2 regions of the Phyllobacterium sp. SB3 genome follow, and region 1 is predicted to be linked to the other one. Evidence: predicted binding sites of a transcription regulator. Region 1 holds the regulator's gene; the other holds the start of a gene.
What was found. Region 1 encodes PhoB, which activates phosphate uptake and scavenging genes when phosphate is short. Its sites were predicted from a motif close to TGTCATNNANCTGTCAT; they were not measured.
Positions count from the first base shown of each region.

Region 2: ABKW30_RS02745 (DUF2794 domain-containing protein) is a predicted target of PhoB. The motif match lies at 1,093-1,109, and genes of this name have one in related genera.

Region 1 covers NZ_JBDYKI010000001.1:252,230-255,651, reverse strand. The annotation lists gene pstA (phosphate ABC transporter permease PstA) at 1-216, shown strand, start outside; gene pstB (phosphate ABC transporter ATP-binding protein PstB) at 238-1,059, shown strand; gene phoU (phosphate signaling complex protein PhoU) at 1,081-1,809, shown strand; gene phoB (phosphate regulon transcriptional regulator PhoB) at 1,826-2,512, shown strand; gene ABKW30_RS01265 (LTA synthase family protein) at 2,798-3,422, shown strand, end outside.
Region 2 covers NZ_JBDYKI010000001.1:542,554-545,975, forward strand. The annotation lists gene ABKW30_RS02740 (DUF1223 domain-containing protein) at 1-749, shown strand, start outside; gene ABKW30_RS02745 (DUF2794 domain-containing protein) at 1,136-1,507, shown strand; gene ABKW30_RS02750 (N-acetyltransferase family protein) at 1,511-2,056, opposite strand; gene ABKW30_RS02755 (Bax inhibitor-1/YccA family protein) at 2,214-2,990, opposite strand; gene ABKW30_RS02760 (ABC transporter permease) at 3,172-3,422, opposite strand, start outside.

The DNA.
Region 1 (3,422 bases):
CTGCTGATAGGCATGGTGGCTTTCGTAGCCAACAGTCCCGTGACACCGCTCGATCCGTCGACGGCATTGCCGGTGCAGATCTATATGTGGGCCAACGAGGCGGAACGGGCCTTCGTTGAAAGGACATCCGGTGCTATCATCGTACTGTTGCTGTTCCTTGCGGTCATGAATATCACGGCAATCATTCTTCGGCGCCGCTTTGAGCGTCGCTGGTAGGTCACGGGGAAGGCTCCAATCATGAATCTAATGACCGAACGAAATCTCGAAAAAGCGGTGAATGACAAGATGAACGCGCAAACCAATGCGATCAAGATGCGAGGCAACGACGTCACCGTCCATTATGGTGACAAGCAGGCCTTGTTCGGCGTCAGTCTGGATATACCGGAAAAGATGGTAACGGCATTGATCGGGCCTTCGGGCTGCGGCAAGTCCACTTTCCTGCGCACACTCAATCGCATGAACGATACGATTGAAGGTTGCAAGATGGGCGGACTTATCACGCTCGATGACGAAGACATCCACAATCCGAAAATCGATGTTGTCGAACTGCGTGCCCGCGTCGGCATGGTTTTTCAGAAACCCAATCCATTTCCGAAGTCCATCTACGAGAATGTGGCCTATGGACCACGCATCCATGGTCTTGCCCGTACCCGGCAGGATATGGAGGAAATCGTTGAAAAAAGCCTGCAACGCGCCGGTCTTTTCGCTGAGGTCAAGGATCGTCTGCATGAACCTGGCACCGGCCTTTCGGGCGGTCAGCAGCAGCGCCTTTGCATCGCACGGGCCATTGCGGTCAGCCCTGAAGTCATCCTCATGGATGAGCCATGTTCGGCGCTTGATCCGATTGCTACGGCAAAAGTCGAAGAGTTGATCGATGAATTGCGCCAGAACTATACGATTGTCATCGTCACACACTCGATGCAGCAGGCTGCTCGTGTGTCGCAACGTACTGCAATGTTCCACCTCGGAAATATTGTCGAAGTCGGCGACACGGAAATGATGTTTACGAGCCCTACCGAAAAGCGCACGCAAGACTACATTACCGGACGTTTCGGTTGATCACGGGAAGAGGCTTAGGCAATGACTGAAACAGCACAACACACCGTCCGCTCCTATGACGATGAACTGAAGTTCCTCACGCACAAGATTGCAGAGATGGGCGGGCATGCGGAGCGCATGGTCGAACAGGCCGTGTCCGCCATGGTAAATTCTGACAATGCCCTTGCCCAGCGCGTTATTTCGGATGACCTGATCCTCGATGCCGGTCAGCGCGAGATTGACGAAAAGGCCATCACGATCATCGGCAAGCGCCAGCCAATGGCAATCGATCTGCGCGAAGTCATCGGCACCATCCGCATCTCGTCCGATCTCGAACGTATCGGCGATCTCGGCAAAAACATCGCCAAGCGCGTTGTTGCGGTCAATGACACGCGGCAGACGCTCTCTGTCTATCGTGGCTTGCAGACAATTGCAGAGCTTGCGCTGACACAGCTCAAGGATGTGCTGGACGCCTATGCAACGCGTTCTGTGGCACAGGTCAACATCGTCCGCGAGCGCGACGATGAGATCGATGCGCTTTACACATCGCTTTTCCGCGAACTCCTGACTTACATGATGGAAGATCCGCGCAACATATCGGCCTGCACGCATCTGCTGTTCTGCGCCAAGAATATCGAGCGTATCGGTGACCATGCCACCAATATTGCCGAGACGGTTTACTACATTGTCACGGGAACCCAGCTTCCAGCGGAACGTCCGAAGGAAGACCAGTCCCATACCGTTATTTTAGACGAGCCAGTCACGCCATAATTGCCGGAAGCAGATCATGCCTATAGCTCCCAGAATCACAGTCGTTGAAGACGAAGACGCCCTCAGTGTACTCCTCCGGTATAATCTGGAGGCTGAAGGCTATATTGTCGAAACCATCAGCCGTGGTGACGAAGCCGAAATAGCCTTGCGCGAAAAAGTACCGGATCTGCTGATCCTCGATTGGATGCTCCCGGGTCTTTCGGGTATTGAACTTTGCCGCCGCCTGCGTGCGCGCCGCGAGACGGAAATCCTGCCGATCATCATGCTGACGGCACGCGGGGAAGAAAGCGAGCGTGTGCGCGGACTTTCAACCGGTGCGGACGACTACATGGTCAAGCCGTTCTCCACGCCGGAATTGCTGGCACGTATCAAATCCATGCTGCGACGGGTCAATCCCAGCCTGCTTTCACACGTATTGAGCTTTGGCGATCTGAAGCTTGACCGCGAGCAGCATCGGGTTTTCCGCAAGGAACGCGAATTGAAGCTCGGTCCAACCGAGTTCCGCCTGCTGGAATTCCTCATGCAATCGCCGGGCCGGGTGTTCTCGCGCGGTCAATTACTGGACAATGTCTGGGGCGCGGACATTTATGTCGATGACCGCACGGTTGACGTGCATGTGGGCCGTCTGCGCAAGGCAATCAATATCGGCCGCTCGCTTGATCCCATCCGTACAGTGCGCGGTGCAGGCTATTCTTTCGGATAGCGACCGGCTTTCCGTATAAACTTCTTTGTTTCAGACATTCCGGCCCGGGCCGTTCCTCACAAGAACGACCCGGGCCACATTGTATTCATGTTCTTTTTAAACTCCGGAGACTTGCCATTCCGGTCGCGGCACAAAAGCTCGCCAGCCATCACAATCCATGACTCTGTATCAAGACAAATTTATCGGCATTAACGATTTTGTCACTGGTCGGGGAACGGAACGCTGATATATGACGTTTATGTGACGGTTTTGTGAATGCCGTTCTCGTGTAGCGTGGAGATGTTTTTGGCTGGGCAGATCGAGCAAGTGGAACTTGAAACGAATGTCTGGTCCGGTGCAGAAGCGGTGGTCAGGCCATCGCGGCTGGCAGGTTTTTTCCGCCACGCGGGCTATCTGACGGCCGTATTTGCCATCTCCACAATGCTTGTTCTTGCCATCGAACTGGTGTTTCGGGGCTCAATCTCAGACTCGATTCTCTTCTTTCAGCAGCTTTATCGTCCGGCATGGACCACAGTTGGTCTCTATGTCCTGATTATTCTTACATTGGATGCCATTTTCGGCCGGGCCCATAACGGCCTGCTGATTGTTGCGCCGCTTGCCCTGTTTTTTACATGGGTAGGGCGGCAGAAAGCTCTTTATCTTGGCGATCCGCTCTATCCGGCGGATTTTTTGTATTCGCGCCAGATATTTGACCTGATGCCGCTGCTGGTTCGCGAGCGGCCATGGACGGCGGTTGCGCTGCTGCTGGCCGGAGTTACAGCTGCCACCGGACTAGTAATGGCGTGGCGGTTCTGGCGCAAACGGGGGACACGCCTTAGCAGTAAGGGCCGGCTTTGGCGGTTGGCACTTGCGGTGCCTGCGCTGGCATTCTTTGTCTCGATCATGGACTACAACACATTCTCATGGGCGC
Region 2 (3,422 bases), 290 kb from region 1:
GACTTCTGGCTATCGGCGTGCCTCTAGTGGCAGCGATCGTCTATGTGTTGCCAGTCTGCGCCGAGGATGCGGGAACGAAACCGGAAGGTGTCGTCGAACTTTATACGTCGCAGGGATGCGGATCATGTCCGCCTGCCGATGCCGTCCTTAAAGAATTGGCAACCGAAGGGAAGGTCGTGGCACTGGCATTTCATGTCGACTATTGGGATTATCGCGGTTGGACAGATAATCTTGCCTTGCCGGAAAATACCGAGCGTCAGAACGAGTATCGTAAGGCCCTCAGCCTGAACGGCGTTTACACACCGCAGGTCATTATCAATGGCCGCGAACATGTGAACGGACAGGACGAGACAAAAATCCGCCGGCGCATTGCGGATATGCGCGACACGCCTTCTGGCCTGACAGTGCCGGTCTCAATTGAAAAAGCTGCAAAAAACCGGCTCCTCATCGATATCGGATCTGGCCCTGTGACTACCAATCCGGTTCGCGTGGTCCTTGCCTATTTCAACCGGGAGAGCATCGTCTCTATTCCCGGGGGTGAAAATGTCGGACGGATGGTGAGTTATGCCAACAGCGTTCGGGCCATGGAAACCATCGGCATGTGGGACGGAAACGCACAAAAGATCGAAATTCCAATCAGCGAGCTTGCCAGCAAGAAAGCTTCCGGTTGCGCTGTTTTATTGCAGGAAATGCTGGGCGACGGCAAGCCGGGGCCGATTATCGGCGCTTCAATCATGGCAGCGAAATAACACCCTGCACTAAACAAAAACAGGCCGGATAAATCCGGCCTGAGCTATTGGGGCATGTTGCCAATAGATGAGAACTGTTGGTCTTACCTGAACAATCCGCTTGGGCGGGGGGCTTGGGTAATCGGACTGCCCTGATGAAACCGTCTCTGGCAACACGGGGCGATGTTCAGTTTGAAATCCGGCGGCAATGCGTACAGAAGATGGCGAGAATGTGATGAGCCATCACCATTCACTTCATCTCGTATTTGTTCGTGAGACGATGAAATTACACCGGCGTTTTTATAAAATCTGTGCTGCGAGAAAACTGCAAGCTTGTAAAATTGTCCGGATGGGGCCACTTTATTGTCATCCAGGTGTCACACGACAGATTCAAAGGTGGTTGATTGATGGACAGCAATGCAGGTGGCGAAGATTCGCAGCGTCAGGCGAAACTCATCCCCCTCGTTCGAAACAATGACCTGCCTGTTACCTTTGACCGGCGCGAGTTAAACCAGATTTTGCGGGTTTACGGGTTCATGGTTTCCGCCGGTGAATGGCGCGACTACGCCATCGACCATCTTTCCGACAGGGCAATTTTTTCGGTTTTCCGGCGAACCAGCGAAGTCCCGATGTTCCGCATCGAAAAGAACCCGAAATTATCACGAAAGCAGGGCGTCTACAGCGTGATTGCAGCAAGCGGACTTATCCTCAAGCGTGGTCATGAATTGGACAGGGTCTTGCGCGTCTTCGACAAGACCTTGAGCATCGTTCGAAGCTAATTACTACTTAAGTGGCGGCTTGCCCGGCAGCGTTGCTGCTCCCCCATTCATATCAAGCTGCATGAGAACCGTGTCCAGCCATCGGCCATGCTTGAAACCGGAAGCTTCTATCTTGCCGCAATGCCGGAAGCCCGCCTTGCTGTGCAGACGCACCGAAGCCGATCCCTCATGGCCATCGCCAATGACAGCTATGAACTGACGGAATCCCAAAGCAGTGCAATCATCAATAAGCCGTTGGATCAGAACTTTCCCCAATCCCTTGCCCTTGGCTGCTGGCGTAATATAGATCGAGTCCTCAACCATCCACCAATAGGCAGGACGTGCTCGGAAATAACTGGCATAGGCGTAGCCAATAACCTCGCCGTTCTGCTCCGCCACGACGTATGGAAAGCCATCCGAAGTAAGCAAGTGAAACCGGTTCGTCATTTCCTTGAGATCGGGCGGATCAATCTCGTAAGTAGCTGTGCCATGCAGAACTGCATCTCGATAGATTTCGGTGATGGTTGGCAGATCGGCTGGCTGTGCGGAACGGATATTGATGTCAGACATGGATTTCGCTTGAAGGGTAAGTTTCTGACAACTTTCATGCACCCGTTCGATGCAGAATTAAAGGGCTTGGTGATAGATTCTCGATCAGCAATCCTTATGCAACGCATAAAAAAGGGCAGCCTGGGCTGCCCTTTTCATTATTGGTCCTGCGTAAAAACTATTCGCGGTTGCCCAGGAACTGCAGCAGGAACATGAACATGTTGACGAAGTCGAGATAGAGACGCAGCGCACCCATGATTGCCTTGCGGCCATAGGAGTCCGAATCATCGCCCTCATAATACATTTCCTTGATCTGCTGTGTGTCGTAGGCGGTTAGGCCTGCAAATACCAGCACACCGATTGCAGAGATAGCGAACTGAAGCGCGCTCGACTGAAGGAAGATATTGACCACCGAAGCGAGCAGGATACCGATGACGCCCATGAACAGGAACGAGCCGAAACCGGAAAGGTCACGCTTGGTCGTGTAGCCATAGAGCGAAAGCGCACCGAACGATGCCGCAGTGATGAAGAACGTCTGTACAATGCTTCCGGATGTATAAACCAGGAAGATTGACGAGAGCGATGCACCGACAAGTGCGGCATAAACCCAGAAAGTCGTCTGGGCGGCAGCAACGCTCATCGAATTAATGCGGAAGCTCAGGAAGAACACTGCAGCCAGCGGGGCAAGCATTACTACCCACTTCAATGGCGACACGTAGAACGTAACACCGAAGCTGGTCAGCATCTTGCCGTTGGGCAATGTTGCAGCCGCAAGCGACGCATCATTGGTTGTTGTCATATATACGATTGCGAGAGCAGCAAGACCGGTCACTGCGAGACCGATCGCCATAAGATTGTAGACCTTCAGCATGTAGCTGCGCAGACCTTGATCGATCCCCGCGTCCACACGCACTCCGGCCGAATTCTGGGCCTGGATGTTGCGATAGTCAGCCATGGTTTTCCTCATTGCTTCGTCCCGTCGGGTGTCGGGGACTATCCCCAGGCTCCGCTGGCGGGACCCCAGCATGCCTTGACAAGAATTATGGTGATTAACCCGCTCTATAACAAGTCCTGTTTTGCTCAAGATTGCGTGCAAAGCCGCCAATTGGGGCAATAGTTACATGCTTTTAATCAATTTAAAGCGTTCTAAGCACCGGAGCTGCCTTCTGACCAAGAATCCGCCACGTCCCCGCAAGCCCGAATCCCACGGTCAAAATAAGCGCCACGGCAACAGTCATCACCGCAACTTCCGGCTGGAATGAAGCTGGCAAGGTCATGACCCGGACAATCACATACCAGGCAGCCAAACCGCCGGCCAACAGCGCGAAGACTGCTGTTGAAAGCCCTAAAAGTACATATTCGAGCGTAAAGGCCTTGATGAGCGTCC